Regions from separate parts of the Micromonospora vulcania genome, predicted to be linked through region 1. Evidence: riboswitches for the same ligand, from Rfam matches in the RefSeq annotation. Region 1 holds a riboswitch; the other holds the start of a gene.
What was found. Region 1 has a riboswitch for thiamine pyrophosphate ahead of thiE (thiamine phosphate synthase). Riboswitches for the same ligand answer to the same signal wherever they lie in the genome.
Positions count from the first base shown of each region.

Region 2: another riboswitch for thiamine pyrophosphate. It lies ahead of ACFQGL_RS20535 (ECF transporter S component); the one in region 1 lies ahead of thiE (thiamine phosphate synthase).

Region 1 covers NZ_JBHSQS010000001.1:257,665-273,251, forward strand. The annotation lists gene ACFQGL_RS01320 (ThuA domain-containing protein) at 1-5,380, opposite strand, end outside; TPP riboswitch at 5,692-5,801, shown strand; gene thiE (thiamine phosphate synthase) at 5,796-6,422, shown strand; gene thiO (glycine oxidase ThiO) at 6,416-7,582, shown strand; gene thiS (sulfur carrier protein ThiS) at 7,573-7,773, shown strand; gene ACFQGL_RS01340 (thiazole synthase) at 7,770-8,549, shown strand; gene ACFQGL_RS01345 (thiamine phosphate synthase) at 8,636-9,298, shown strand; gene thiD (bifunctional hydroxymethylpyrimidine kinase/phosphomethylpyrimidine kinase) at 9,295-10,080, shown strand; gene thiC (phosphomethylpyrimidine synthase ThiC) at 10,098-11,690, shown strand; gene ACFQGL_RS01360 (hypothetical protein) at 11,838-15,323, opposite strand; gene ACFQGL_RS01365 (cupin domain-containing protein) at 15,402-15,587, opposite strand, start outside.
Region 2 covers NZ_JBHSQS010000012.1:20-15,606, forward strand. The annotation lists gene gndA (NADP-dependent phosphogluconate dehydrogenase) at 110-1,552, opposite strand; gene ACFQGL_RS20515 (MTH1187 family thiamine-binding protein) at 1,656-1,952, opposite strand; gene ACFQGL_RS20520 (hypothetical protein) at 2,244-2,717, shown strand; gene ACFQGL_RS20525 (energy-coupling factor transporter transmembrane component T family protein) at 2,935-3,735, opposite strand; gene ACFQGL_RS20530 (ABC transporter ATP-binding protein) at 3,821-5,236, opposite strand; gene ACFQGL_RS20535 (ECF transporter S component) at 5,392-5,979, opposite strand; TPP riboswitch at 6,056-6,160, opposite strand; gene ACFQGL_RS20540 (alpha/beta fold hydrolase) at 6,266-7,096, shown strand; gene ACFQGL_RS20545 (AAC(3) family N-acetyltransferase) at 7,126-7,932, shown strand; gene ACFQGL_RS20550 (sugar isomerase domain-containing protein) at 7,929-8,678, shown strand; gene ACFQGL_RS20555 (DUF6328 family protein) at 8,796-9,299, shown strand; gene ACFQGL_RS20560 (acyl-CoA dehydrogenase family protein) at 9,420-11,450, shown strand; gene ACFQGL_RS20565 (hypothetical protein) at 11,575-11,742, opposite strand; gene ACFQGL_RS20570 (hypothetical protein) at 11,752-12,360, opposite strand; gene ACFQGL_RS20575 (Fur family transcriptional regulator) at 12,537-12,935, opposite strand; gene ACFQGL_RS20580 (ArsR/SmtB family transcription factor) at 12,932-13,231, opposite strand; gene ACFQGL_RS20585 (metal ABC transporter permease) at 13,275-14,141, opposite strand; gene ACFQGL_RS20590 (metal ABC transporter ATP-binding protein) at 14,143-14,904, opposite strand; gene ACFQGL_RS20595 (metal ABC transporter substrate-binding protein) at 14,901-15,587, opposite strand, start outside.

The DNA of each region.
Region 1 (15,587 bases):
GGCCGTCCAGGTCGCCGACCACGGACGCGATGCCCGAGGTCGGGTCGACCGCCTGCCAGGACACCCGGACGTCCTGGCTGTCCCCGTAGAGCTGGCCGTCGGCGATCCCGGACACCAGCAGCGTCGGCTTGGTGCCGTCGATCCGCAGCACCGCCGACTTGAGCGTCTCGGCGTTGCCCGCCTTGTCGGTGGCCCGGAACAGCAGCTCGTGCTGCCCGTCGCCGGTCACCTCGACCGGCGTCGAGTACGGAGTCCACGCGCCACCGTCCAGCGACCACTCCACGGTCCCGACCCCGGACCCGCCATCGGTCGAGGTCAGCACGACCGGGATGGTCCCGTTGTGCCAGCCGGCGTCGTTCGCGGGGGCGAACGTCGCCGAGGTGACCGGTGCCGTCGCGTCGATCTTGACCGCGACGCTCTTGGTCGACTCCACGTTGCCCGCCTCGTCCGACGAGCGGAACCGCAGTTCGTGCTCGCCGTCTCCGCTGACCGTCACCGGGCCGGTGTAGTCCGTCCAGGTGGTGGCACCGTCGAGCTGGTACGCCGTGCCGGCCAACCCACTGCCGCCGGCCTCGTCGGCACCGGTCAGGGTGACCGTCACCGGCCCGGTGTACCAACCACCGGTCGGGGTGCCGGAGACCGCCGCGGTGGTCACCGGGGCGGTCTGGTCGGCCGCCGTGGTGGTGAGCCGGAAGTAGTCGAACGCGGCGGTCTTCGAGGCGGTCTGGTTGGCGCCGAGGGTGAAGAGCCCGATCTTCGGGGTGGCCCCGACCGCGGCGTTGGTGAGCGCCGTCAACGCGGTCCAGGTCGTCCCGTCGGCCGAGTACGACGCGGTGAAGGTGTCGCCGCTGCGGGCCAGCCGCAGATGCCACACCGCGGCGGTCAGGTTGCCCGCCTCCGGCTGCGGGTTCTGGACCACCCCGCCGATCTCGCTGCGGAACTCGATCCGCCGCACCACCGGCTGGCCGGCCTGGTTGTCCGCGATGTAGTCGAACTTCAGGTAGTTGTCGTCGTCCGCCTGCACGATCAGGCCGGCCTGCTGGTACTGCTCGTTCAGCAGGCTGCCGTCGACCTTCGTCTCCAGGGTCCAGTCGCCGCTCGGCGCGGTCTGCAGGATGAAGTTCTTCGGCCCGGTGTTGTCGGTGCCGTAGATGTCGCCGTTGGGCACGTCGACCCGCAGCGCGCCACCGGTGACCCGGTAGCCGGTCGGGTCCTCCCGCATGATCGCGTTCCACCGGCACTTGTCCAGCGTGTCACCGGTGAACTCGTCCGTCGGGTTCACCGGTCCGGCCGGGGCGTCCGGCGAGATCTGGAACCAGTCGAACGTCGCGTCGACCACCGGCGCCTCGGTGCCGCCGTTGAGCGCGAAGAGCCCGATCTTCGGGTTGGTGATGCCGGCCAGCTCGGCCGAGCGGCCGACCGGGGCGAAGGTCTGCCCGTCGGCCGAGACGGCCGCCGTCAGGGTCGTCCCGTCGCTGGCGATCCGCAGGTACAGCGTGTCACCGGCCGGCGCGGCGACGTTGTCGGCCGCCTCGTTGCGGGGCGTGCCGGACGCCTCCCGGATGAACTCCACCCGTCGGCTGCCCGAGTAGAGCAGGTCCAGCTTGGCGTAGTTGTCGTCGTCGCCGTACACCAGCAGGCCGGCCTGCTGGTAGTTGGTCGTGACCGGCAGGGTGACCCGGGTGGTCACCTGCCAGGCGCCGGTCGGTGCCGGCTGGAGTACCAGGTTGGTGGCGTCGTTGCGGGCGCCGTACAGGTCACCCACCGCGGTGGGCAGCCGCAACGCGCCGCCGGACACCGAGTAGAGCTGGTTCTCCCGGACCACGTTGGTCCAGCGGGCCTTGTCGAGGCTGGTACCGGTGAAGTCGTCCGAGCGCGCCCCGAAGCAGGACGTGTTCGGCGCTTCCACCCGCACCGGCACCGCGGCGTACGACTTGGCACCCTTGCTGTCGGTCACCGTGAGGGTGGCGGTGAAGGTGCCGGGGCTGGTGTAGGTATGGTTGGCGTCCAGGGTGGTCGCCGTACCTCCGTCACCGAAGTCCCAGGCGTACGTCAGCGGGGTGTCCCCCTCGGCGTCGGTGGCCGTGCCGTCGAACGCGACGGTGACCGGCGCGGTGCCGGTGGCCGGCGTGGCGGTGGCGCTCACCACCGGCGGCGCGTTCTCCGTGACGCCGCGGCCGAGGAAGTCCATCCAGTTGACGTTGAACAGCGAACCCGCGCCGCCGTTCGGGTCCCGGGCCACGAAGTACAGCGTGCCGCTCCCGGCGCCGGTCACCGGCGCGGTCACGTCCGTGTACGTCTGCCATCCGCCGGTGCCGGGCACGGTGGCCGAGGCGACCAGCGGGCCGTCGACCGCACCGGCGCGGACCTCGATCCGGCCTCCGGCGACGTCCGATGCGGCCCGGAACCGGATGTCGGTGATGTTGGTCAGGTCCGCCGGGGCGAGCGACCACCAGTCGCCGTCCTCGATGAAGCCGATGTTCTGGCCGCCGCCGGCGGTGTCGGAGCTGGTCTCCCGCTGCACGCCGGCGTCTCCGCCGCCGGTCGCCACCGGTGCCCGCCCGGTGGCGGTGAAGAACTCGGCCTGCTTGCGCTTGGGCTGCAACTGCTCGATCGCCCGTCCGGTGAGCGGACCGGCTCCGCCGGTGCCGCCCTGGTCGGTGTAGGTGGCCTCGAAGACGGCGAACACGTTCGCCTCGGCGCCGTGCCCGGAGGCGAGCGACGTCTGGACGGTGCCGGTGCAGCCGGTGTGCTGCTCCAGCGGGTGGGCGTGCTCGTCGTGGCCGAGCAGCACCTGCAGCTGGACCCGGTCACAGTCGATCTGCCCGTCCTCCGGGTCGGTCACCTTGACCGTGTAACGGACCTGGTCACCCCAGTCGAAGAAGCCGCCGTTCGGCGGGAACTCGATGGTCACCGTCGGCGCGGTGTTGCCCACGGTGACCGGCACGTTCGCCACCGCGGTACGCCCCTTCGGGTTGGTCACGGTGAGCTGGGCGTTGAAGCTGCCCGCCGTCGCGTAGGTGTGCGTCGGGTTCGCCTCGGTCGAGGTCTGCCCGTCGCCGAAGGCCCAGGCGTAGGTGAGCGTGCCACCGTCCGGGTCCCGGGAGCCCGCGCTGGAGAAGGCCACCGTCAGCGGTGCCGGCCCGGAGGTCGGGTCGGCCGCCGCCACGGCGATCGGCGCGCGTTCACCGGCGATGTAGTCGATCCGGTAGATGCCCGAGTCGTCGTTGTTGCCGCCGAAGCCGGTGCCCCACTCGATCAGGTAGAGCGCGCCGTCCGGGCCGAACTCGAAGTCCATCGGCCGGATCAGGCTCATCCCGGTGAGCAGTTGGTTGATGTCCACCAACGACTTGCCGTCGGCGGTCACCTGCATGGTGTACATCTTCGACTGGTTCCACTCGCCGAAGAGCGCCTTGCCGTCGTAGTACGCGGGCCACTTGCGGTCCGAGGCGAGGTCGGCGTCGTACCGGTAGACCGGCCCGGCCATCGGGGCACCACCCCCGCCGATCTCGGGGAAGAGCGGGTTGCCGCTGTAGTCGTAGTCGACGGTCGCCGGGATGACCGGCGGCAGGTCGGTGAGGCCCGTGTTGTTGGGCGAGTTGTTCACCGGCGCCGCGCAGTCGAACTTCGGCCCGCTCGGGCCGGAGGGGAACGGGTAGTCGTTGTAGGCGTAGTTCGCCCCGGTGCAGTACGGCCAGCCGTAGTTGCCGGGGGTCCCGACGATGTTCCACTCCACCGTGCCCTCGGGACCACGGTTGGGGTTGGCCGCGGAGGCGTCCGGCCCGTAGTCGCCGACGTAGAGGGTGTTGGTGCCGGGGTCGATGCCGATCCGGAACGGGTTCCGGAAGCCCATCGCGTAGATCTCCGGCCGGGTCTTCGCGGTCCCCGCCGGGAAGAGGTTGCCGGCCGGAACGGTGTACGTCCCGTCGTCCTCCGGGTGGATCCGGATCACCTTGCCGCGCAGGTCGTTGGTGTTGCCGGAGGTGCGCTGCGCGTCGAAGTCCTGCCGGCCCGGGCGCTCGTCGATCGGGGTGAACGCGTCCGACTCGAACGGGTTGGTGTTGTCCCCGGTGGCCAGGTAGAGGTTTCCGTTCCCGTCGAACGTCATGCTGCCGCCGGCGTGGCAGCAGGTGTTGCGCTGGGTGTCGACGCGCAGTACCTGCTTCTCGCTGGCCAGGTCGACGGTGTCGCCGGTCACGGTGAAGCGGGACAGCAGGTTGCGCGTCACGCCGTCGTTCGGGGCGTAGTAGAGATAGACCCAGTGGTTGGTGGCGAAGTCCGGGTCGAGCCGGAGACCGATCAGGCCGTCCTCGTTCCCGGTGAAGACATCCAGGTCGGCGGCGGTGACGGTGCTGCCGGTGTCCGGCTTGACGATCTGCACCCGGCCGTCGCGCTCGACGTAGAAGACCCGCCCGTCCGGGGCGATGTCCAGCTCCATCGGGTTGCTGGTGTTGCTGTCCAGCGTGACCTTCTCGAAGCTGGCGGTCTTCGAGGCGCCGCAGTCGGCGTCCGCGACGCCTGCGGCGGTCCGGATGCCGCCGAGCAGGTGGCCGAGGAACTGGGGATCGGCGTACGACTCCGGGGTGTGCCCGCCACCGGTGTACCAGGAGCGGCCACCGTCGAAGTCCTGACACCAGGAGGTCGGGTGGTCGGCGCCCATCGCACCGGTGCCCGGGGCATAGCTGGTCTCGTCGAGGCTGGCCAGCACGTGCACGTCCGGCCGGGGGTTGGTCCGGAAGTTGTACCACTCGTCGAACCGGGACCAGCGGTCCGGCAGGCCGGTCGTGGACGGGTGGGCGTGGTCCTCCACCTTGACCGTGGCCTGCTGGTTCGCCGGGTGGCTGTTGAAGTATGCGCCGACCAGGTCGCCGTACCAGGCCCAGCTGTACTCGGTGTCGGAGGCGGCGTGGATACCGACGTAACCGCCGCCGGCACGCACGTAGCGCTCGAACGCGGCCTGCTGCTCGGCGTCCAGGACGTCACCCGTGGTGGAGAGCCAGATCACCGCTCGGTACTTCGCCAGGTTGGCGTCGGTGAATGCGGCCCCGTCCTCGGAACTGTCGACGGTGAATCCGTTGGTCGCGCCGAGCTGTTGGATCGCGGCGAGGCCGGCGGGGATGGAGTCGTGCCGGAAACCGGCGGTCTTGGAGAAGACCAGGACGGAGAAGGGATCGTCGGCGGCCTGGGGCAGTGCCCGCTCGGCCGGGGCGGCCTGCACGACCGCGGGCGCGGCCTGCGCGGCCTGCGCGGCCTGCGCGGCCGGCGCGGCCGGGACGGCCTGTGCGGCCTGTGCGGGCGCGCCGAACAGGGTCGTCGCGGCGAGGGTCAGGGAGAGCAGGGTCGCGGTGAGGGGTACGCGGGCACGACGAGATTGGGACACGCCGCCTCCTATGTCGCGGTGGACAGGATCGCGGGGGCCGGCTCGCCGAAGACCGTCCCAGATGGAGCCGGCGGAACACCGTGCCAGGGTGTCCACACCGGCATTTTGTCGAATCGCTGAACAAATTAATTCGGCTGGATCAATGTCCGGCAAGATGCCGGCGGGTAACGGTTCTGCAACAGCGGGCGACAAAATCGAACAGGACCACATCAAGCGCCCAGCGGCCGTCGTCGCCCGGCACGGTCCGGGGTGGAGACGGTCGTCGCCGACCCCGCCTTGGCAGGCCGACGGATCTGTCGTACGGTGACACGCAAGTAACCCACGGGAGCCCGGTGTACCGGGCTGAGAGGGGGGCTGACAGCCCCCGACCGTCGAACCTGATCCGGGTAATGCCGGCGCAGGGAGGAGAGTTGCCGTGCCGTCCCTGGGACGACTGCATCTGATCACCGACACCCGACCCGGGCGGGATCCGCTCACCGTGGTCCGGGCCGCCCTTGCGGTGGCCCGTACCGACCTGGTGGTGCAGGTCCGGGTGGAGGACTCCGCCACCGACCGCGAGGCGTACGACCTGGCCCTACGGGTGCTGGCGCTGTGCGCGCCGTACGGGGCGAGTTGCCTGGTCAACGACCGGCTGCACGTGGCGCTGGCGGTCGACGCCGCAGGCGGGCACGTGGGAGCCGACGACCTGCCGGTCGCCGCCGCCCGCCGGGTGCTCGGGCCCACTGGCGTGCTGGGAGCCACCGCCCGCGCGCCGCAGACGGCGGCCGAGGCGGTCGCCGTCGGAGCCAACTACCTGGGCGTGGGACCGTGCCACGCCACCAGCACCAAATCCGGGCTGCCGGACCCGATCGGCCCTGCGGGGGTACGCGCGGTCAGCGGTGCCGTCGACGTGCCGGTGATCGCGATCGGTGGAGTGACCGCCGCGCGGGTACCGGCGCTGCTGGCCGCCGGGGCGTACGGGGTGGCGGTGGTGGGCGCGATCTCCGGTGCCGCCGACCCGTCCCGGGCGACCGCCGAGTTGCTCGGCGCGCTGACGTGTTAGGAGGGGTCCCTTCCTCTACAAAATCCGCTAACAAGGAGCCCTTCCTTGCGGACGTCGCGGTGGTGGGGGCGGGGCCGATCGGGCTGGCGGTCGCCTGGCGGTGCGCGGCCCGGGGGTTGCGGGTGACCGTGCACGATTCGGCACCCGGGTCCGGGGCGTCGGCGGTGGCCGCCGGCATGCTCTCCCCGGTCGCCGAGGCGTACTTCGGCGAGCGGCAGCTCACCGAACTGCTCGTCGCGTCGGCCGCCCGCTGGCCGGCGTTCGCCGCCGAGCTGACCGAGGCGGCCGGTGCCGAGATCGGCTACCGGACCGAGGGCACCCTGCTGGTGGGGCTGACCGGCGACGACCTGGCCGAGGCGAGCCGGCTCCTCGCGTACCAGCAGGGTTTGGGTCTGCCGGTGACCCCGCTGCGCCCCACGGAGCTGCGCGACCGTGAGCCGGCGCTCGCACCGAGGGTGCGCGGCGGCGCGTTCTCGCCCACCGATCACCAGGTCGACCCGCGGCGGTTGGTGCCGGCGCTGCACACGGCCGCGCGGCGGGCGGGCGCGGTCTTCGTGCCGCAGGCGGTCCGGCGGCTGTCCGAAGTGGACGCCGGGATCACCGTGGTCGCCGCCGGTTGCGGTGCCGCGGCCCTCACCGGCCTGCCTGTGCGGCCGGTGAAGGGCCAGATCCTCCGGCTGCGCGCGCCCGGTGGCGTCGCGCCGGGCTTCCGGCACGTGATCCGCGGGTACGCCGACGGCGAGTCGGTCTACCTGGTGCCCCGCGCGGACGGCGAGGTGGTGCTCGGCGCGACGGTCGAGGAGCGGGCGGACACCACGGTCACCGCCGGGGCGGTGCTGCGGCTGCTGCGCGCCGGCGTCGACCTGCTCCCCGAGCTGGCCGAGTACGACCTGGTCGAGACCATCGCCGGATTGCGCCCGGGCACTCCGGACAACGCGCCCATCCTCGGGCCGCTGCCCGGTCGGCCGGACGTGCTCGTCGCCACCGGGCACCACCGGCACGGCATCGTGCTCGCCCCGGTCACCGCCGACCTGATCGCCGACCTGGTGATCAGCGGCGTACCCGACCCGCTGCTCGCGCCCTTCCGGCCGGACCGATTCACCGGTGTGCCGGATGGTGGCGGACCTGATCGAACGACCGAGGGGGACCGGTGGAGTTGACGGTGAACGGGGCTGGACGCGACGTGCCGGGTGGCGCATCGGTGGCCGACCTGGTCCGCGACATCGTCCCGCAGCAGCGCGGGGTGGCGGTCGCGGTCAACGGCGAGGTGGTGCCCCGGGCCGGTTGGCCGGTCACACTGCTGCGCGACGGCGACCGGGTCGAGGTGCTCACCGCGGCGCAGGGCGGGTGAGCGGCGTGCCGTTCGAGCTGGGCGGGGTGACGTTCACCTCGCGGCTGATCCTCGGCACCGGTGGTGCCGCCAACCTGCACGTGCTGGAGCAGGCGATCCGGGCGTCCGGCACCGAGCTGGTCACCCTCGCGCTGCGCCGAGTGGGTACCGCCCCGGGCTCGGCCGGTGGACTGCTGGATCTGCTGGACCGGTGCGGGGTACGGCTGCTGCCGAACACCGCCGGCTGCCACACCGCCACCGAGGCGGTGAAGGTGGCCCGCCTGGCCAGGGACGCGTTCGACACCGACTGGATCAAGCTGGAGGTGATCGGCGACGAGCGGACCCTCCTGCCCGACGGGGTCGAGCTGCTCCGTGCCGCCGAGGAGTTGGTCGCGGACGGTTTCACGGTGCTGCCGTACACCAGTGACGATCCGGTGCTCGCCCGGCGACTGGCGGACGTGGGCTGCGCCGCGGTGATGCCGGCCGGCGCACCGATCGGGTCGGGGCTCGGAATCGGCAACCCGCACCACATCAGACTGATCCGGCAGGGCGTGGACGTGCCGGTGATCCTGGACGCCGGCATCGGTACCGCGTCCGACGCGACCCTGGCCATGGAGTTGGGCTGTGACGCGGTGCTGCTGGCCAGCGCGGTCACCCGGGCCGCCGACCCGGTGGCGATGGCCAACGCCATGCGGTACGCGGTCGAGGCGGGCCGGCTGGCCGCCGGTGCCGGCCGGATCGCCCGCCGTTTCCACGCCCTCGCGTCCACTCCCGACGAGGGAAGACCCGACCTGTGATCCCGCCGTCGGGTGTCGTGCCAGCCGCTGTAGATCTTGGAAGCGATCGGCCCCTGGAGGGGCTCGAATCTTCCAAGATCCCTGCGGTGCCTTCGGGTGTTGTCGTTCTGACGGATCGGGTTTCCGCGCGGGGTGCGCTGGAGCGGGTTGTGGTCGGGGTTGTGGCTGGGGGTGTGCGGTGGGTGGTCTTGCGGGAGAAGGACCTGCCCCGCGCTGAGCGCCTCGCCCTCGCCACCGAGCTGCGCGCGATCCTCGCCGATGTCGGCGGAACCCTCATCGTCGCCGGCCCCGACCCGCTCGGCGGCGACGCCGTCCACCTGCCCGCCGCCGGACCGTACCCGCCGCCGTCCCTCGCGCTGGTCGGCCGCTCCTGCCACGACGAGGCCGAGCTGGGCCGCCTGACCACCGAGCACTACGTGACCCTCTCCCCGGTCTATCCAACAAGATCAAAGCCCGGCTACGGCCCACCCCTGCGCCCCGACGGGCTGCAGAGGCTGATCCACAGCAGCCCAGTGCCCGTGCTGGCGCTAGGGGGAGTGGAAACCCCAGACCAGGTCACCGCTTGCGTCGGGGCGGGAGCCACCGGAGTGGCGGTTCTGGGCGCCCTGATGCGAGCAGACGACCCCACCGAACTTGCGACCACCCTGTGCCGAGCCTTCAGAAAGGCGTCCACCCCGATGACGGCAGACCGGCGCGGACCGACGGAGCTCTCGCAGCCCTCAAGGGCAACCACCGGAGGCCAGGCATGACACCGAGCACAGTGCTGACCATCGCCGGCTCGGACTCCGGCGGCGGTGCCGGCATCCAGGCCGACCTCAAGGTCTTCGCGGCACTCGGGGCGTACGGCACCAGCGTCCTCACCGCGGTCACCGCACAGAACACCCGGGGCGTCGACGCCGTCCTGCCGCTGCCTCCGCGCACGGTCACCGAACAGCTGGACAGCGTCCTTCTCGACTTCACCGTGTCCGCGGTCAAGACGGGGATGCTCGGCACCCCCGCCGTCGCCGACGCGGTGGCCGACGCCGCCCGGGACGGCCGGTTGCCCCACCTCGTCGTCGACCCGGTGCTGGTCGCCACCAGTGGTCACCGGCTCGGCGTGGTGGGCGCGGTCGAGCGGCTGCTCCCGTACGCCAGGGTGGCGACGCCGAACTGCGCGGAGGCCGCAGCCATCACCGGACGCCCGGTGGACGACCTGGCCGGGATGGTCGCCGCCGCGGAGGCTCTCGCGGCCGGCGGCCCGGAGTACGTGGTGGTCACCGGCGGTGACCTGGGCGGGGACGAGGCGGTCGACGTGCTGCACGGCGGCGGCGTCAGCACCCTGCTGCGCGCGCCCCGGGTGGACACCCGGCACACCCACGGCACCGGGTGCTCGTTCTCGGCGGCGATCGCCGTGCGGCTCGCGCTGGGCGATCCGGTGCCGGCGGCGGTCGGGGCCGCCAAGGAGTACGTGCTCCGCGCGCTGACCGGCGCGCGGGGTTGGGAGCTGGGCGCGGGCCGTGGGCCGCTGGACCACTTCGGCTGGTCCGCTTGATCACCAGGGAGGCTGTCATGCACGCACGAGGCAAGGTGTACGTCGAGGGCTCGCGACCGGACGTCCGGGTGCCGTTCGCCGAGGTGGCGCTGACCGGCGACCATCCGCCGGTACGGCTGTACGACACGTCCGGCCCCGGCTCGGACCCGGAGGTGGGGCTGCCGCCGCTGCGTGGGCCGTGGATCGCCGAGCGGGGTGACGTGGCACCGGTGCGTGGCGCGGGCACGCCGCTGGCCGGGGTGGCCGGTCGACGCCCCACCCAGCTCGCCTACGCGCGGGCGGGTGTGGTGACGCCGGAGATGGAGTTCGTGGCGATCCGGGAGAACGTCGACCCGGAGCTCGTCCGGACCGAGATCGCCGCCGGGCGGGCGGTGCTGCCGCTCAACGTCAACCACCCGGAGTGCGAGCCGGCAATCATCGGCAAGGCGTTCCTGGTCAAGGTGAACGCCAACATCGGCACCTCGGCGGTCAGCTCGTCGGTCGCCGAGGAGGTGGAGAAGCTGACCTGGGCGACCCGCTGGGGTGCGGACACCGTCATGGACCTGTCCACCGGCAAGCGGATCCACGAGACCCGGGAGGCGATCGTGCGGAACTCGCCGGTGCCGATCGGGACGGTGCCGATCTACCAGGCGCTGGAGAAGGTCGGCGGCGATCCGGTGAAGCTGAGCTGGGAGGTCTTCCGGGACACCGTGATCGAGCAGGCCGAGCAGGGCGTGGACTACATGACCGTGCACGCGGGGGTGCTGCTGCCGTACGTGCCGCTGGCGGTGGACCGGGTCACCGGGATCGTGTCCCGAGGCGGCTCGATCATGGCGGCGTGGTGCCTGGCGCACCACGAGGAGAACTTCCTCTACACCAACTTCGCCGAGCTGTGTGCGCTGCTGGCCCGGTACGACGTGACCTTCTCCCTCGGCGACGGGCTGCGGCCCGGCTCGATCGCGGACGCCAACGACGAGGCGCAGTTCGCTGAGCTGCGTACCCTCGGCGAGTTGACCACGATCGCCTGGGAGCACGACGTACAGGTGATGATCGAGGGCCCGGGGCACGTGCCGATGCACAAGATCAAGGAGAACGTGGACCTCCAGCAGGAGTGGTGCCACGAGGCGCCGTTCTACACGCTCGGCCCGCTGACCACCGACATCGCGCCGGCGTACGACCACATCACGTCGGCGATCGGCGCCGCCATGATCGGCATGTTCGGCACCGCCATGCTCTGCTACGTCACCCCGAAGGAACACCTCGGCCTGCCGGACCGGGACGACGTGAAGGCGGGCGTGATCGCGTACAAGATCGCGGCGCACGCGGCGGACCTGGCCAAGGGGCACCCCGGCGCGCAGGAGTGGGACGACGCGCTGTCGAAGGCACGGTTCGAGTTCCGCTGGGAGGACCAGTTCAACCTGTCGCTGGACCCGGAGACGGCCCGCTCGTACCACGACGCCACGCTCCCCGCCGAGCCCGCGAAGACGGCGCACTTCTGCTCGATGTGCGGCCCGAAGTTCTGCTCCATGAAGATCACTCAAGAGCTCAAGGAGTACGCGGCCCGCGGCATGAAGGACAAGTCGACGGAGTTCGTCTCCGGCGGCAGCCGGGTCTACCTGCCGCTGGCCTGATCTGCGGCAGACCTGACCTGCGGCCGGCCCTCTTCCGGGTGATCGACTCGGGTTCACTGATGTCGCGGTGTCCACGTGTGTGGGACCGCCCGACGTCGAGGAGCCCGAGCCGATCGGAGCCCGTGGGGCGGCGGGTCGGAGGCGAGGTCAGTCGCGGTGGTGGCGGCCGGTGGCGCGCAGTGAGCGGCGGCCGTTCTCCTGCTCCGGCTCGTTGTCCGCCACCGGCTTGCTGAGGCCGGCGACCCAGTCGACGTACTCCTCGTCCGGAGACGGCATCGGTTCCGGCGCGGCCGTCTCGTCCCGGCTCTCCTCGTCGACCCGAGGTCGGTTGCGCCGGAACAGGCCGAGCCGACCGCGCCGGGATGGCTGCTCGGCGTCGTCCTTCGCCGTCGAAGCGGACCGTTCGCCGTCGGTGCGCGTCCGGCTTTCGGCGTCGGTGCCGGTGCCGGTGCCGGTGCCGGTGCCGGTGAAAGTGTCGGTGTCGGTGTCGGTGGCAACCTCGGCGGTGGTGCCGCCCTGCTCCGGCACCACCGGAGGCGCCGGGGTGGCCGGTTCCGGCGAGGCGGGCTCGGTGCTCTGGTCCGTCGTGCGGGCCGCACGTCGCCACCGGGCGGTGGCCCGGCCCAACGGGCTGGGGCGTCCGGCCGGCGTGGCTGGCTCCGCCGGACCCGTCGGGCTCGCCGGGTCGGCGGGACTCGCGAAATCGGCGGGACTCGCCACGTCGGCCGGAGCCACCTGGTCGGTGGGAGTCGTCGACTCGCTGGTCCCGGCCGACTCGGTCGACGCCGGCCAGGAGGTGGCTGACGAACTGTCCTGCAGCTCAGCGGACCGGGGGTTGGTACGGCGCGTGGTGCCGAAGGCGTCCCAGGTGGCGGCCCGGCTCAGGTCCGGCAGTGGTGCCCGGTGGCGGGGCCGGGGCGTCCACTCGGTCGGCTCTGCCGACTCGGTCGGTGCGTCCGCTGCCGTGGCCCCGGTGTCGGCGGTCTGCGGCGTAGCTCTCCACCCCGAAGTGGCCGGCCAGGCCGACGGGGCGGGCGTCCACCGGCCGGCCTCCGGGTCATCCGATACCGCCACCTCGAACAGCGGACCGGTGGTGCGGCCCGCCGCCGAGAACCGTCCGGTGTCGGTGGCCGGGTCGGTCCCGGCCGCAATGTCGGCTGCGGAATCGGTGACCTGGCCGCTGGTGGTGGCCGTGGAACCGGCGGTCCGCTCCCCGGCGGCCACGGGTGCGCTGGCCGGGCCGCCGGTAGCGGCTGCGGATTCGGTGGCCTGTTCGGCGGTGGCGGCCGGCCGCGGGGCAGTCGGATCGCTGGCGACGGCCGGGGTGGTCCTGCCGCTGCGCCCGGCCCCGGAGGCTGACGTCCCCTCGGACACGTCGGTAGCCCCGGTGCCGTCGGTGGCCTTACCGGGCCTGGTGGCCTTTCTGCCTCGGCCGGTGGTCGTGCCAGCGACGAGGTCGGCGCCGGAGGTCGCGGCACCGGCCTCGGTCGTAGCACCGGCCTCGGTCGCGGCGTCCGACGGGCTGTCGGCTGCGGGCGGGGCGGAATCGGCGCGTGGGTGCGGGGCACCGGCCGGTGCGGGGGAGCGCGATGCTCTGGCGGTCGAACTCGGCGCGGCGTTCGGCGCGACCCCACTGACGTCGCCGGCCACGGCTGATCCGGGGGAGCCGGTCGCAGTGCCGGTGGGGCCGGCCACGGTGTCGGCCGGTGCGGTCGTGTCGGTCACCTTGTCGGCCGGTGCGGTGGTGTCGTCCGGGTCAGTGGAGGCGGCGGTGCCCTTGGACGGTGGCGCGGTCACGGACGGCGGCGCGGCCTTGGACGGTGGCGCGGCCTCGGCCTGCGGCGCGGCCTCGGCCTGCGGCGCGGCCTTGGCCTGCGGCGCGGCCTCGGCTTGCGGCGTCTCCTCGACTGCGGTCGCCGTGGTGTCGGTCAGGGTGGACTTCGACTTGCGGGTCCGGCGCGGCCTGGGCGCCGCTGACGTTGTCGCGGGGCCGGTGGCGGTGTCGCTGCTCGTCACGGGGCCGTCGGTCGGCTGCGCCGTGCCGGTGGCCGCCGCCGCGATGTCGGTTGGGCCATCACCATCACCATCACCGTCGCCCGTCGGGCCGGCGGTTGCGGCCTGCCCGGCGGTTGCGGCCTGCCCGGCGGCGTTGGTCGTCGGGGCGGAACCGCTGGTGTCGCCGGTGCTGACCGTGGAGCCGCCCCGGGCCGAGCGGACCGCGTCGGAGGCGGCCCGCCGGGTGCTGGCGGCCGGTCGGATGGCCTCGGTCGGCTCGGTCGCCTCGTGGGCGGTGCTGGCCGACGCCGGCTCGGTGTCCGCGGTGCCGCGCCGGGCGCGCGAGCCGGAGCTGCCCGCCGGACCGGGCTCGGCGACGGGGGAGGCCGTGGGTTGGTCGTCCTGGTCCGGGGTGGTCGAGGTCCGGCTGTGCCCGGCGGTGAACTCGCCGGTCGGGTCGGTGAGCCAGGTCGGCTCGACCGGGTCACGACCACCGGTACGGCGGCGCGGCCCGTGCACCGGGGTCGGGTCGGCAGCGGCCGGGCCGTGTTGGCCACTCGCCGTGGTCGTCGGCCAGTCCCAGTGTGCCGGGGCGGTGCGGATGGCACCGGTGTCGCCAACGGCGGGTACGCCCTGCCCGGTGCCCGTCAGCTCGGCGCCGCCCAGCTCACCGGTGGTGTCCTGGCTGCCGGTCGCTGTCGCCGAGCCGGTGCCCGGTAGGGCCGGGCCGGTGGGCAGCGGGCGCAGGATGTCGGTGGGCGTGATCGCCTGCGGGTCGGCGGCAGGTGTCCGGACCGGCCAACGCAGCAGTGCGGCGGCGGCAGCTCCGAGTGCGCCGGCGACGACGCCGATCAGCGCGCCGTAGTACGGGGTGGTCTGGTAGCGGTCCACCGCGTCGCCGGGACCGGCGGTCAGGTACGCGAATGCCACCAGAACCGGGCCGGCGACCCCGGTGAGCCCGCTGACCAGCGGGACCTGGCCCCGCCAGCGGGCCAGCCCAGCGGTCGCCGCACCGGCGAGCAGTGCCGCGATGGGCAGCAGGAGCAGTGCCAGTTGCTGTGCCGCGTCCCGGTCCAGCCAGCTCGGCTCCAGTACGCCGAGCCGGACCGTGGGCAATGGGCCGGTCATGCCGAGCGACGGCAGCACGGAGATCAGCGCCAGCAGCCAGACGACGCCGGCCACGGCCGCCATGTTCCAGCCCAGCTCGGGTCGGAGCAGGACGGCGATTGCCGCGCCGGCCCCGACCACCGCGCCCAGTACGGCGCAGATGCCGACCGCCCAGACCGGGTCGACGGAGATCAACTCGGCCGCACGGGCGGGCTGCATGCAGAGCGGGGCTACCGCCGTGGCGCCGAGCGCGGCGGCACCCCCGATGGCCAACTGCAGGCCGGTGCCGATGGGTACGGCGTCGCGGCGTGCCAGGCGTCCGGTCAGGACGGCGCTGGCCACGGCCGCGTTCGCGGCGAACCAGCCCACCCAGACGAGCTGTGCCGGCCACTGGTTGACGGTCGTGCCGGTGAAGGCGCCGGTGAGCCGGACGATGCCGAAGCCGTACGCGACGCCGAGCTGGCCGGCTCCGGCCAGCACGCTCACCCCGAGCGCCGTGAGCAGCAGTCTGCCCCAGGTCCGAAAGGCCATGTCGGGCACGTTACGCACCCGGTACACCCGATCGCCACCGGCGCGCCGCGCGGCGTGGCGGGCGGTCCTCCGGCGCGTCTACTTGAGTTCGACCAGTCTGGCCAGGTAGGTCGTGTCTCCGACATTGGTGAGCATGTGTACGGCGCCCGGGTCCCGGTAGACCACTCCACCGGTGGGCTCGTCGGCGTCGATCCGGGTCCCGTCGATCGTCTGTACGACGTTCTTCGCGCCCTGGATGGCCACCACCAGGTAGGGGTGGTCGTG
Region 2 (15,587 bases), on a different contig from region 1:
CGCGTCGATCTAGGGCATATCGCTGCGGATGGAGATCAACTCACGACGATATGCCCTAGATCGACGGGGCTGGGGGCGGGGAAGGGGGCGGGCGGGGGAGGGGAGGGGCTTAGGCGGGGGATTCGGTACGGTCGCCGGCCCAGGTGGTGTGGAACGAGCCCTCGCGATCGACGCGCTGGTAGGTGTGCGCGCCGAAGTTGTCCCGCAGGCCCTGGATCAGCGCGGCAGGCAGCCGCTCGGCACGCAACGCGTCGAAGTAGGCCAGCGACGACGAGAACGCTGGCGTCGGCACCCCGGCCCGGGTCGCGTCGGCCACCACCCGCCGCCAGCTCGGCACGCCAGCGCCGACGGCCTCGGCGAAGTATGGCGCCACCAGCAGCGTCGGCAGGTCCGGCTGCTCGTCGTACGCCTCCCGGATCCGGTTCAGGAAGCGGGCCCGGATGATGCAGCCGCCCCGCCAGATGGTCGCCGTGCCGCCCAGGTCGATGTCCCAGTCGTACTCTTGGCTGCCCGCGCGGATGTGGTCGAAGCCCTGCGCGTACGCGACGATTTTGGAACTGAGCAGCGCCCGGCGGACGTCCTCGACGAACGCCTCGCGGTCGGCGACCTGCCACTTCTCGCCGGCGTCCGGGAACGCGCGGCGAGCCGCCTCGCGCTGGTCGATGTGGCCGGAGAGCGAACGGGCGAAGGTCGCCTCGGCGATCCCGGTGATCGGGATGCCCAGGTCCAGTGCGCTCTGCACGGTCCAGCGGCCGGTGCCCTTCTGCTCGGCCCGATCCTGCACCACGTCGACGAAGGGCCGGCCGGTCGCCGCGTCACGGTGCGCCAGCACGTCGGCGGTGATCTCGATGAGGAAGGACTCCAACTCGCCGTCGTTCCAGCCCCGGAAGATCTCCGCGATCTCCGCCGGCTCCGCGTCCAGGCCGGCTCGAAGCAGGTCGTACGCCTCGGCGATGAGCTGCATGTCGGCGTACTCGATGCCGTTGTGCACCATCTTGACGAAGTGCCCGGCGCCGTCCGGCCCGATGTGCGTGCAGCACGGCACTCCGTCCACCTGGGCGGCGATCTTCTCGAACATCGGGCCGAGCTTGGCGTACGACTCGGCGGAGCCACCCGGCATGATGCTCGGCCCGAGCAGAGCGCCCTCCTCGCCACCGGAGACGCCGGTGCCGCTGAAGTGCAGCCCCTGTGAGCGCAGCGTCTCCTCCCGACGGCGGGTGTCGGCGAAGTGGGCGTTGCCACAGTCGACGATGATGTCGCCCTCCTCCAGCAGCGGCACCAGCTCGTCGATCACCGCGTCGGTGGGCGCACCCGCCTTCACCATCACGATCACCGCGCGAGGCCGCTCCAGGGACGCCACGAAGTCGGCCATCGACTCGCCGGGCACGAACGTGCCCTCGTCGCCGTGCTCGGCGACCAGGCTGCGGGTGCGCTCCGGCGAGCGGTTGTGCACCGCCACGGTGAAGCCGTTGCGGGCCAGGTTGCGGGCCAGATTGCGGCCCATCACCGCCAGCCCGGTCACGCCGATCTGCGCCGTCGCCTGCTCAGCCATCCGTGCCGCCACCCTTCGCCGTCGTACTGCCGTGCTGCGACCGTATCGCGGTGCACGATGGTGTGTGCGGTGTCATCGACAGCCGGTCACCGGCCGGTGGCGCTCAGCCCCGGGCCAGTCGATCTTCCACGTGCGCCACCTTCGCGGTGAGCGCGTCGGTCACACCCGGCCGGACGTCCGCCTTGAGCACCACACTCACCCGGGGCGCCTGCGCGGCCACCACGTCGACGGCTCGCTTCACCACCGCCATCACCTCGTCCCACTCGCCCTCGACGGTGGTGAACATGGCATCGGTCCGGTTGGGCAACCCGGACTCACGGACCACCCGTACCGCCTCGGCGACCAGGTCACCAACGGACTCACCGACACCGAGCGGGGTAACCGAGAACGCGATCAGCATGCCGTCGATGGTGTCAGGAAAAGCGGCTGCGCCGATGCCCCGCAGCGGATAGCGTCTGGTTCATGCGTAACTGACGCCCCACTTCCCGAGCCGGCCCGCAGCCCCGCGCCGCGGTCCGTACGCTCCCGGGCGCCCGCATCCCCACCCGCCGCGACGGCGGTGCTGGCCTGATCGACCCCGGTGAGCAGTCCCTTCCCGTTCGACCGTCGCGGTACGACGGTTCACCAGCCGATCCGACCGACCGCCGAAGCGCGGGACCGGCCGCGACGGTCGGCACCGAAGGAGGCCCGGATGCCCGCCAGGCGCAACCCGAAGAAGTCCCGTACACCCGGCCCGACGCCGCCCGGCACCAACCCGCCGGCCGGCCACGGCCCATTCCCGCTCCCACCGACCCGCGACCTCGTGGCGGAACCGGTCGAGCCGGCGCTGGTCGGTGAGCCGGCGCTGCTCATCGAGCCGGCGTTGCCAGCGGTGCTGGTCGAGCCGGCGTTGCCGGGTGGTGTGGTCGAACCGGCCCTACCGACGGCGTTGGTTGAGCCGGCCTTACCGACGGCGTTGGTTGAGCCGGCGCTGCCAGGTGGGGTGGCGCTGCCGGTCGACACGCCGGCAGTGGTCGACGCGCCGTCGGTCGCGGATCTGCCGAAGGCATCCGGTCGGCCGGCGGCGCCGACGGCCGGGCCCCCGCAGGGCGGCGGAACCCGCTCCGAAGGTGGCCGAAGCCAACGAGCCGGCCAACCCCGTCGCTACGCCTTCCGTCGAAGCTAGGCCATCCCACCCCGCTGGCCTGGTGCGGCGTGCCGCGCTGACCTGGCGCGGCGGGCGGAGGCAGCAGTTTCAGGGTTGTAGTGGCCTCTGCAGCCAGCGAGGCCACTACATCCCTGTAGTTGCGTGGATCTTGCGGCGCGCGGCGTGCGGCGTGCGGCGTGCGCCGCGCCCGGTGCGCGGCATGCGCCGCGGGAGGCAAGCGGCGGCGCGGGGAGGGTTAGCTGATCAGGGGGCGGAAGGTGCCTAGCAGGATGCTGGTGGTCAGGGTGGCGGCGGCCAGGGCTGTGGCGGTGGCGATGAGCAGGGCGTCGGCGCGGGTGAAGGGCTGACGACGGGCCGTGGTTCGCGGGGTGCCGGCGTCGAAGCCGCGCGCGTCCATCGCCACGGCCAGCCGGGTGCCCCGGCGGATGGCCCCGACCAGCAGAGCGAACGCGGTGGAGACGAACAGCCGTAGCTTCGCTGCCGGATTTCGCCCGGCGTCGACGCCGCGCGCCCGCCGCGCCATGCTGATCATCTGCCACTCCTGACCGAGCAGCGGCACCAGTCGGAACGCGGCCAGCGCCCCGATGGCGAACCGGGCCGGTGCCTTCGCGTTCTGGATGAGCGCGTCGGCCAGGTCGGTGGGATCGGTGGTGGCAAAGACGATCACGCCGGGCAGTGCCACCGCGAGTACCCGCAGCACCAGGCCGAGCGCGGTGCGCAGCACTCCGGTGGTGACCAGTACCGGTCCCGCGTCCAGCAGGACCCGGCCGGACCGGTCGGCGGCGAAGAGCACCAGGGTGACCAGGATGCCGGCGGCGCTGAGCAGCAGCGGCAGGGCCCGCCGGGCCAGCACCCGGTAGCGGACGCCGAACAGCGGCAGCACGGCGAGTTCGATCGCGATCGCGATCGCCGGAGCTACCGGGTCCAGGGTGGCCAACAGGGTGAACGAGAAGACCAGCGCGGCGGCGACCTTCGCCACCGGGTTGCGCCGCGCCAGCGGTGCGCCGGGCGCGGCGACCGGCTCGATACTGATCATCGAATGCCGTCCCGGCTGGGCTGGCCGGCCAGCACACCACTGGTGCAGCCGTCCCGGCTGGGCCGGCCCGCGGGTACACCGCTGGTCACGGTCGCTCCAGGGTGACGGTGCGGTCGGCGAGCGCGGTCACGAAGTCCGCGTCGTGGGTGACCGTGACCACGCCGTGCCCGGCGTCGCGCAGGTCGGCGAAGAGGTCGACCAGTTCCTGCCAGGTCCGCCGGTCCTGGCCGAAGGTGGGTTCGTCGCAGATCAGCAGGCGGGGCGCGGTGGCCAGGGCCGTCGCCACGCTCAGCCGCCGCGCCTCCCCACCCGAGAGGGTGTACGGGTTGGCGGCGGCGAGGCGGGTCAGCCGGAGCCGGTCCAGCAGCTCGGTCACGGTGTCCTTGACGGCTGGCTCGGGTTGGCCGGTACGGCGTGGGCCGAGCGCCAGCTCGTCGAAGACGGTGCCGGTGACGAACTGGTGCTCCGGATCCTGGAAGACCGAACCGATCCGTCGGGCCAGCGCGGGGGCCCGCCACCGGTGCGGGGGAGTGCGGTGGTCCGGCCCGGCGAGTTCGGCGGACGCGGTGACCCGACCGGTGCCCGGCTTGAGCAGCCCGCCCAGCAGGAGTGCCAGGGTGGACTTGCCGGCGCCGTTGGGTCCGCGTACGGCGAGTGCCTCTGCGGCGCGTACCGCCAGGTTGGTGGAGCCCAGCCGGGGTGGTAGGCCGAGCTGGTCGGCGGTGAGCAACAGGTCCCCGGCCGCGGTTTTCGCCGGCCGGGGCGCGATGGGGTGGCCGGGGACCCAGACGCCCTCGGCGGCGAGCGCGGCACCGTGCGCGGCGAAGACCGCCTCGGGCGGGCCGTCCGCGCGGACCCCGCCGCCCGGCTCCAGTACGACGACCCGGTCGACCAGCGGCAGCGCCTCGGCGACCCGGTGCTCGACCAGGATCAGCGTGGTGTCGGCGTCCAGCGCGCCGGCCACCGCCTGCCGGATCAGGGTGGCCCCGGCGGGGTCGAGGTTGGCGGTCGGCTCGTCCAGGAGCAGCAGGCCGGGGCGCAGGGCCAGCGCGCCGGCCAGGGCGAGTCGTTGCTGCTCGCCGCCGGAGAGCGCGGCGGTGGACCGGTCCCGGTGGTACGGGAAGCCGACCCGGTGCAGCGCCTCGTCCACCCGCGGCCAGATCTCGCCGGCCGGTACTCCCCGGTTCTCCAGCCCGAACGCGACGTCGTCGCCGCAGCGGGCCATCACCAGCTGGGTCTCCGGGTCCTGGAAGACGATGCCGACCCGTTCGCGGCCCTTGCGCGGGTCGAGCCCGTCGATCTCGACGGTGCCCTCCTGCTCGCCCGAGTCCTCGGGCAGTAGCCCGGCCAGCGCGCTCAACAGCGTGCTCTTACCGGCCCCCGAAGGCCCGAGCAGCAGAACCCGCTCCCCAGCCTCAATCCGCAGGTCGACCCCACGAACAGCCCAGGCCCGCCGCCCAGCGTGCCGCCACCCGAACCCCCGCAAAAAAACCCCACCCACCCCCACCCCAACCCCAACCCCAACCCCAACCCCAACCCCCACCCCAACCCCCACCCCAGGCCGCCGGCTTCACCCTGCCCGGTCGATCATGAGGTTGACGGTGGTTCCGGAGATCCAACCGACCGCCAACCTCATGATCGACACGACGGGCGGGGTTAGATGGGGGCGCGGTCTCGGGCTACCGGGAAGCGGTCCAGGGCTCCGGTGTTGGCCAGGGCCTTGGTGAGCAGCCAGCCTCCTGCGCCGGCCACGACCGTGGCGCTGACGATGGTGAGCAGCGCGTACGGGATGCGGTAGTCGGTCAGCTCGTAGTCGGCGTTCCAGACGAAGAAGTCGAACAGCGCGGCGCTGAGGCCGGTCAGCGCGCCGGCCAGCACCGCGGTCGGCAGCCGGTACGACCGGTAGCGGAAGGCGGCGAAGGCCAGTTCGGCGCCGAGACCCTGCACGATGCCCTGTGGGATCACCGTGCCGGCCCACTGGCTGCCCAGCAGCGCGGAGAGGACTGCCGCGACCGTCTCGCAGTAGAGGGCGGCACCGGGCTTGCGGATGACCAGGCCGCCGATCACGGCCGGCATCAGCCAGATGCCGTAGAGCAGGGTCTGCGCCGGCGGGAAGAAGGCGAACGCGCCCTCGGTGGCGCTCCAGACCAGGCCCCAGGCCCAGAAGATGACGCCGAAGGCGACCGCGATCACCGAGGCGACCACGATGTCGATGGTTCGCCAGCGGTTGGTGGTGTTGTCCATGCTTGACTCCCAGTTCAAGAGAAAGAACCAGGAGAAGACGCACGCCGCGCGTCCGGTTGCACCGGACGGCGGCGCGGCTGGAGGTCGACCGAACTCCCTGCGCTGGCATTACCCAGATCAGGTTCGAGGGTCTGCGGGCGTGCCCGCACTCTCAGCGCTGTGCGCTCCCCTGTCGGATGTGAAGTTGTCTCGCTGACGCTAGCACTGACCAGGGGTATCGGCCCAGCAGGGCGTCCGCCACCTCGGCGTCCGGCCGCTCCGCCGCCGGCTGGGTAGGCTGACGATCATGCGGGTCGACGCGCGAGGTCTGACGTTCGAGGTACGCACCGGCGGTCCGCAGGACGGCGCGCCCGTCCTGCTGCTGCACGGCTTCCCGCAACACGGCGGCGAGTGGGACGAGGTCGTTCCGGCGCTGCACGCCGCCGGGCTGCGCACGTACGCGCCCGACCAGCGGGGCTACTCGCCGGGCGCGCGGCCGACGGAGGTGACCGCGTACCGGATTCCCGAGCTCGTCGCCGACGCGGTGGCGGTGCTCGACGCGCTCGGGCTGGACGCCGTCCACCTGGTCGGCCACGACTGGGGCGCGATCGTGGCCTGGGCGCTCGCCGCCGATCACCCCGAGCGGGTCCGTACGCTGACCGCGGTGTCCGTACCCCACCCGGCGGCGATGGCGCACGCGCTCGCCCACGACGGCCAGCAGAAGGCGCGCTCGTCGTACATCGCGCTGTTCCGTCAGCCGGGCAAGGCGGAGAAGGTGCTGCTGGCGTTGCACGCGACCGCACTCCGCAAGCTGCTCGGCGGAGTGGGAGACGCGTCCAGGGTGGACCGTTACGCCGACCCGATGCGCGAACCGGGGGCGCTCACCGCGGCACTGAACTGGTACCGGGCGATGTCCCGCGCGGATCTGGCCGGCGTCGGGCCGGTCGCGGTGCCCACGACGTACGTGTGGAGTGACCGGGACGTCGCCATCGGCCGGACCGCCGCCGAGGCGTGCGCCGGCAACGTCACCGGCGACTACCGCTTCGTGTCGCTGCCCGGGGTGAGCCACTGGATCCCGGACGTGGCGCCGGGCCCGCTGGCCGAGGCGATCCTGGCCCGCGTCGGCACCGCCGCCTGAGCCGCGCCGGTCGACGAGGAAGGACCACCGTGACGACGGAGACCGGCGGGCCGGGCACCCGGCGCTCGCTCGCCGCGCAGCTGCGCCTGCTCGGGGTACGCCCCGGCGGGACGGTGCTCGTGCACGCCGCCCTGAGCCCGCTGGGTTTCGTCTGCGGGGGGCCGCAGGCGGTCGTGCTCGCCCTGCGCGACGCGCTGGGCCCGGACGGCACGATCGTGGTGCCCACCCACACCCCCGACAACAGCGACCCGGCGCAGTGGCGCAATCCGCCGGTGCCGGCGAGCTGGTGGCCGTTGATCCGCGCCGAGATGCCCGGCTTCGATCCGGCGATCACGCCGAGCCATTTCATGGGCGCGGTCGCCGAGATGGTCCGCTGCTGGCCTGGAGCGCTGCGCAGCACGCATCCGCAGGTGTCGTTCGCGGCGCTCGGACCGGCCGCCGAGCGGGTGGTGGCCGGGCACGACCGAGCCGACATGCTCGGCGAGGGCTCCCCGCTGGCCCGGCTCTACGACCTGGACGCCGACGTGCTGCTGCTCGGCGTGGAGCACGACGTGAACACGTCACTGCATCTCGCCGAGTACCGCTGCCCGGCCCCGCCCCGGGAGCGGCTGGGCGCGGCGGTGCGTACCGCCGACGGTGGCCGCGCCTGGGTGTGGTGGGAGGACGTACGGCTCGACGAGGCCGACTTCGGCGCGTTGGGCAGGGACCTGGAGGCCACCGGGGCGGTCCGTACCGGGCCGGTCGGCACCGGGACCGGCAGGTTGATGCGCCAACGGGCGGCGGTCGACTTCGCGGTGCGCTGGATCGCCCGTAACCGGAAGAGGGAGGACGCGTGAGCGTGAGTGCCGAGGACTATCTGGCCGTGGTGACCGAGACGATCGGCCGGGTGGCCGCCAGCCAGCGGAAGGCGGTGGGGCGGGCCGCCGACCTGATCGCCGACGCGGTCCGCGCCGACGGGGTGGTACACGCCTTCGGTACCGGGCACTCGGAGGCCCTCGCCATGGAGATCGCCGGCCGGGCGGGCGGTCTGGTGCCGACCAACCGGATCGCGCTCCGCGACCTGGTGCTGCTCGGCGGCGAGCCGGCCGAACGGCTCGGCCCGCTGTTGGAGCGGGACCCGACGGTGGCGCACCGGCTCTACGAGCTGGCACCCGTACGGCCCGCCGACGTGTTCGTGCTCGCCTCGAACTCCGGGGTCAACGGGGCGATGGTGGAGTTCGCCACGCTGGTCAAGCAGCACGGCCACGGGCTGGTGGCGATCACCTCGGCCCAGCACTCCGGCCAGATGACCTCCCGCCACCCGTCCGGCCGCAAGCTGGCCGACATCGCCGACGTGGTGCTCGACAACGGCGCCCCGTACGGCGATGCGACGCTGCCGCTGCCCGGCGGCGGTGCGGTCGGTGCGGTCTCCTCGATCACCGCGGCGCTGCTGGCCCAGCAGATCACCGTGGAGGTGGTGGCGCGTCTGCTGGCGGCGGGGGAGCGGCCCCCGGTCTACCTGTCGGCGAACATCCCGGACGGCGACGCGCACAACACCGCGCTGGAGGCCCGGTACGCGGGCCGGATCCGCCGCGGCTCCTGACGCCCCTGGTCGCCGGCCCGGTTGTCGTGAGCTTGTTTCGCGCTCGGCCGGGTGGGGCACTGGCGTTGCTGCCGGCGGCTGGGACCGCCGGCAGTACCGTCGCACCGGAGGTAGCACGTGTCGAAGGAGACCGAGAAGCAGCGTTGGCAGCGCAACTTCGCCGACCTGCTGCAGGAGTTGCGGGTCGCGCAGACCGGCGTACAGATCCTCTTCGCCTTCCTGTTGACGCTGCCGTTCAGTAACGGCTTCACCCAGACCAGCGAGTTCCAGCGGGACGTCTACGTGGTCGCGTTGCTCGCCGCGGCCGCCGCCACCGCAATGATCATCTCGCCGGTGGCGTTCCACCGGGCGCTGTTCCGGCAGGGCCGCAAGCCGGAGTTGGTCCGGTTCGCCCACCGGATGGCCACCGGTGGACTCGCCTTCATGCTGATCGCGATGGTCAGCGCGGTGCTGCTGATCACCGATTTCGTGCTGGACCGGCCGATCGCCTTCGTACTCAGCGCGGTGACCGGCCTGTGGTTCCTCACCTTCTGGATGTTCCTGCCGTTCGCCCGACGCAGCTGGGGTGACGACGATATCGACGACGACGATGACGACCCGGAGACGCTCACCCGTGGCTGATCGCGTCGAGACAGCTCGTGCCGATCTTCACGGACCGCTACCCCTGGGTAACACCCGGGAGTAGCGTGACGGTAGTCGCGCACCTCGACGCAGCCGCACCGAAGTTCTGAGGGGGCAGCCGTGACCACGACACAGAACAGCCGACCCGCGCCGGACGGCCCGGACCAGCCGGTCACGTCGACCGACGAACCAGCCGGCCCGGCGGACACGGCCGGCGCGGCCGGTCCGTTGCCCCGGGAGGCCGGCCAGGTCTCGGAGAAGGAGGCCCGACAGGTCGCCGAGGCCGCCCGGGAGTCCGCCTGGGACCGGCCCAGCTTCGGCAAGGAGTTGTTCCTCGGCCGATTCCGGCTCGACCTGATCGACCCGTGGCCTCGGTCCGCGCCGGACGACGTGGCCCGCGCCGAGGACTTCCTCGGCCGCTTCCGCGCCTTCCTGAGCACCGAGGTGGACGGCGCGGCCATCGAACGGGACGCCTCCATTCCGGACTCCGTCTTTCACGGGCTGGCCGACCTGGGCGCGTTCGGCATGAAGATCGACCGCTCGTACGGCGGTCTCGGGCTGAGCAACCTGCACTACTGCCGGGCGTTGATGCTGGCCGGCTCGGTCAGCCCGGCGATCGGGGCGCTGCTGTCGGCGCACCAGTCGATCGGCGTGCCGCAGCCGCTCAAGATGTTCGGCACCGCCGAGCAGAAGCAGCGGTTCCTGCCCCGGCTCGCGGCCGGCGAGGTCTCCGCGTTCCTGCTCACCGAGCCGGACGTCGGCTCCGACCCGGCCCGGCTGGCCACCATCGCCGAGCCCACCGAGGACGGCACCGGCTACCGGCTCAACGGGCTGAAGCTGTGGGCCACCAACGGCACCGTCGCGACCCTGCTGGTGGTGATGGCCCGGGTGCCCGCGGCCGAGGGGCGGCGCGGCGGTATCACCGCGTTCGTGGTGGACGGCGACAGCGCGGGCATCACGGTGGAGCGGCGCAACGAGTTCGTCGGCCTGCGCGGCCTGGAAAACAGCCTCACCCGGTTCCACGACGTGTTTGTACCGGCCGAGAACGTCATCGGCGGCGAGGGCAAGGGGCTCAAGATCGCCCTGACCACGCTGAACACCGGCCGGCTCTCGCTGCCGGCGATGTGCGTCGGTGCCGGCAAGTGGGCGCTGAACGTGGCCCGGGAGTGGGCCGCCGACCGCGTCCAGTGGGGCCGTCCGGTGGGCGAGCACGAGGCTGTCGCCCAGAAGCTGTCCTTCATCGCCGCCACCACGTACGGCATGGAGACCATGCTCGACCTGTGCTGCCTGCTCGCCGACGACGACCGCAACGACATCCGGATCGAGGCCGCGCTGGTCAAGCTGTACGCCAGCGAGATGGCCTGGAAGATCGCCGACGAGCTGGTCCAGATCCGGGGCGGGCGCGGCTACGAGACGGCCGACTCGCTGGCCGCCCGTGGCGAACGCCCGGCCAACGTCGAGCAGGTGCTGCGCGACCTGCGGATCAACCGGATCTTCGAGGGCTCGACCGAGATCATGCATCTGCTGATCGCGCGGGAGGCGGTCGACGCACACCTGTCGGTGGCCGGCGACATCATCGACCCGGAGGCGGGGCTGGGCCGCAAGGCCCGAGCCGGTGCCCGGGCCGGGGCCTTCTACGCGAAGTGGCTGCCCACCCTGGCCGTCGGCCGGGGGCAGAGCCCCTCGGCGTACGCCGAGTTCGGTCCGCTGGCCGGGCACCTGCGGCAGGTGGAGCGCTCGTCGCGCAAGCTGGCCCGGTCCACGTTCTACGCGATGTCCCGTTGGCAGGGAAAGATGGAGCGCAAGCAGGCGTTCCTCGGCCGGGTGGTGGACATCGGCGCCGAGTTGTTCGCGATGTCCGCGGTCTGCGTCCGGGCCTCCGCCGAGCGGGACACCCGACCGGAGAACGTCGAGCTGGCCGACCTGTTCTGCCGGCAGGCCCGGGTCCGGGTCGACGCCCTGTTCGGCGCACTCTGGGACAACACCGATTCGGTCGACACCGCCGCCGCGAAGCGGATCCTCGCTGGCCGCTACGCGAGCCTGGAGGAGGGCGTGATCACCCCGTCCGACGAGCTGCCCTGGGTGGCTCGCTGGTCGCCCGGTGCGTCCACCGCCGAGGACGTCCGCCGCCGCATCCCACCGAAGCCGTGACCGGTACCGCCCGGCGCTGCCACCGCGCCGGGCGGGCCGACGGCTGCGTCGCGCTCGGGGGGTCGGCGGGCCGACGGCTGCGCCGCTCTCGGGGTCGGCGGGCCGACGGCTGCGCCGACCGAGGTCAGCGGGCGACCGCCCAGGCCAGCACCGCCGCCAGGATCAGGCCGTTGAGCAAAGCCAAGCCGAGGTACGCCGCGGGCGGGATCTTCCTGCCCCGTCGGACGAAGGAGACGAGGACCGCGGCGTAGCCGAGCAGCAGGACGGCGATGACGACCAGGAAATAGAACACCCGACGACCTTAGCGGCCCCTACCGCGCAGGCCGAGTTGGCGCAGCTCCAACGCGGCCAGGGCGTCGACCGTGTCGTCGTCGCCGCGCCGCCATGCCTCGGCGACGTCCGGCGCGATCCGGGTCAGCCGGCCCAGCGGCTGGGTGGCCAGCGCGCGCAGGGCGAGCAGGTCCCGGCCGGCCGGCCCGGCGGCCAGCTTCGCCGCGGACCCGGCCCGGCGCATCCAGCGGACCCGCAGCGGCAGCCATCCGAACAGCACGATGCCGAGCGGGAAGATCAGCACCGCGACGGCGAGCGCGAGGGCGAGCTGGTCGACCAGGTGCTGCTGGTCGCGACCGGCGTCGGCGAGCGATCGTGCGGCATCGGCGGCCCGCTGAAAGGGCGCGGTCAGCTCGTCGCCGACCAGCGGCACCCGGCGGACCTTGCCACCGGCGTCGGCGAGGTTGTCGGCGAGCCCGCTGCCCGCACCCTCCAGCTTCTGTCCGGGTACGGCGAGCTTCTGCACCAGGTCGTGCAGCCAGAGTGCGCCGCGGATCGCGACGTACACCCAGGCGACGACGAGGAGGTCGGTGAACAACTGGCGGGCGGCGGTCGGAAACCGATCGGCGTAAATTTTCACGCCGGACAGCGTGCCACGAACGGCCGGCGCTGGCACCCGACGGATCAGCCGGCGGGACGCCCCGGCATGATCACTTTGCCCTCAGCAGTTGTCAGCGGGCCCGGCGAACTACTGACGACAAAGTGATCATGAGATGACGGCGGCACGGCGGCACGGCGGCACGGCACGGCGACAGCTCAGTGGACGCAGCCTGGGCAGGTGCCGAAGATCTCCAGCGTGTGGCTGACGTCGGCGTAGCCGTGCTGGGCGGCGACCCGGTCGGCCCAGCTCTCCACCGCCGGGCCGGCCACCTCGACCGTACGACCGCAGGCCCGACAGACCAGGTGGTGGTGGTGCCCCTCGCTGCACCGGCGGTAGAGGTGCTCGCCGCCCGGCGGGCGCATCACGTCGATCTCGCCCGAGTCGGCCAGTGCCTGCAGGGTGCGGTAGACGGTGGTCAGGCCGACCCGGTCGCCGCGCTGCCGGAGCATCGCGTGCAGGTCCTGGGCGCTGTGGAAGCCCTCCATCTCGCCCAGCAGCGCGCTCACGGCCGATCGCTGCCGGGTGTTGCGCACCGCGGCGCCACTCTCGCTCATGATCCCTCCCCGGCGTGGCTGACCGCGTCCGCGACGATGTGCGCGACGTGCTCGTCGACCAGGCTGTACGCGATCTCCCGACCTCGGCGCGAACCACGCACCACCCCCGCGCCGCGCAGCACCCGCAGGTGCTGGGAGACCAGCGGCTGTGCGGCACCGAGCTGCTCCACCAACTCGTGCACGCACCGCTCACCGGACGCGAGTTCGCTGACGATGGCCAACCGGATGGGGGCCGACAGAGCGCGGAGCAACTCGCTGGCACCCTCGAAGCCCTCGTAGCCCGTTGCGCTGGTCACCTCGTCACGGTAACCAATATCGCCGGCCTCCGGCTGATCAGCATCACTGGAGTACGACCTCGTGCGGCTCCGCGGCTGCCGCGGCGGCCGGGACGGACCGGCGGCGCAGCGCCCGCCAGATCCCGCCGGCCACGGCCACCACCAGGAAGGACGCGATAGCCAGCAGCACCACCGAGGCACCCGGCGGGGTGTTTGCGGTGGCGGCCACCCAGACACCGGAGCCGGCCGCGAAGAGCCCGAGCGCCATCGCCGCCGTCATCGTGCTGCGAAAGCCCCGGGTGACCTGCTGGGCGGTGGCCACCGGCACCACCATCAGCGCGCTGATCAGCAGCACTCCGACGGCCCGCATCGCGATGGTCACGGTGACCGCGGTGGTGACCGCGATCAGCAGGTTGAGCGTCCGCACCGGCAGACCGGAGACCCGGGCGTACTCCTCGTCGTGGGTGACCGCGAAGAGCGCCGGGCGTAGCGCGATCATGGTGACCAGGATCGCCGCGCCGAGCACCGCGATGGTGGTCAGGTCGGCGGGCTTGATGGTGGTCAGCGAGCCGAACAGGTAGGCGTTGAGGTTGGCGCTGGTGGCGTCGGAGAGGCCGACCAGCAGCACACCGCCGGCGATGCCGCCGTAGAAGAGCAGGGCCAGGGCCAGATCCCCGGAGGTACGCCCACGGGAGCGGACCACCTCGATGGTGATCGCGCCGACGGTGGCGACCAGCACGGCCACCAGCACCGGCGAGCGGTTGAGCAGCAGGCCGGCGCCGACCCCGGTCAACGCCACGTGCCCGACACCGTCGCCGATCAACGCCAGCCGGCGCTGCACCAGATAGATGCCGAGCGCCGGCGCGGCCAGGCCGATCACCAGCGCGCCGATCAGGGCACGCTGCATGTAGGGGTACTGGAAGAGTTCCATGTCAGTTGCTCCACAGCCCGGCGGGCGCATCGGGACCGTGCGGGTGCACGTGGTCGTGGTCGGGCTCCGCGTGATGGCCGGCCGGGTCCGGCACCGGGCCGTCGTGACAGATACCACCCTGGTGTACGACGACAGCCCGGCTGATCACCGGTCGGAGCGGGCCCAGCTCGTGGGCCACCAGCAGCACCGTCCCGCCGTCGGCGACGAAGTCGCGCAGCGCTCCGGCGAACGCCTCCTGGCTGGCCGCGTCCACCCCGGCGGTGGGCTCGTCGAGGACCAGCAGTTCCGGCTGCCCGGCCAGCGCGCGGGCGATCAGCGTGCGCTGCTGCTGGCCGCCGGAAAGGGTGGCCACCGGATCGGAGGCCCGGTCGGCGAGCCCGACCGCGCGCAGTGCGTCGTCGACGGCGGCCCGGTCGGCCGCGCCCGGCGGGCGGAGCACGCCCCGGCGGGCCAGCCGGCCGGAGGCCACCACCTCGCGGACGGTGGCCGGTACGCCACCGCCGGCGCCCAGGCGCTGCGGGACGTACCCGATGCGTTCCCACTGCCGGAACCGCCGCAACGGCCGGTCGAAGAGGGTGATCGAACCGGCGCTGAGCGGGACCAGCCCGAGCACGGCGCGGATCAGCGTGGACTTGCCGGAGCCGTTGGCGCCGAGCACCGCGACCACCTCCCCGGCGGTCACGGTGAGCGAGACGTCCCGGAGCACGGCGCGGCCGTCGTAGCCGACCACCCCGTGCTCGACGGAGATCACAGGCGCGCTCACGAGCAGCTCAACGCCGTCCGCAGGGTCTGCAGGTTGGTACGCATCACCGAAAGGTAGTCCGCGCCGGTGCCGGCGGCGAGCCCTTCGATCGGGTCGAGCACCGCGGTTCTCGCGCCGACCTCTCCGGCGATGGTCTCGGCGACCTTCGGGCTGACCAGCGTCTCGAAGAAGATCGTGGTGGTCTTGTGCGCCCTGGCCTCCTCGATCACCTGCGCGAGCCGTTGCGGTGAGGGCTCGACGTCCGGGCTCAACCCGGTGACGCCGACCTGATCGAGCCCGTACCGGTCGGCCAGGTAGCCGAACGCGGTGTGGCTCGTCACGATCTCCCGCCGCTCGCAGGTCGCCAGGCCGTTCTTGAACTCGGTGTCCAGGGTCGTCAGGTCGGCGCGCAGCGCCGCCGCCCGATTGGTGTAGTCGGCCGCGTGATCCGGGTCGGCCTTGCCGAGCCGCTGGGCGAGCTGGTCGCCGATGGTGCTCAGCCGGGTCGGGTCGAGCCAGACGTGCGGGTCCTTGCTGCCGTGCTCCGGTGCGTCGGGCTCCTCGCCCTCGTGGTTGTGCCCGCCCGCGGTCGCGTCCAGCAGTGGCTGCACGCTGGTCACGTCGAACGCCCGGTCGCCACCGCCCTGCTCGACGGCGTCGTCCACCGCCGGCTGGAAGCCCTTCAGGTAGACGATCAGCTCCGC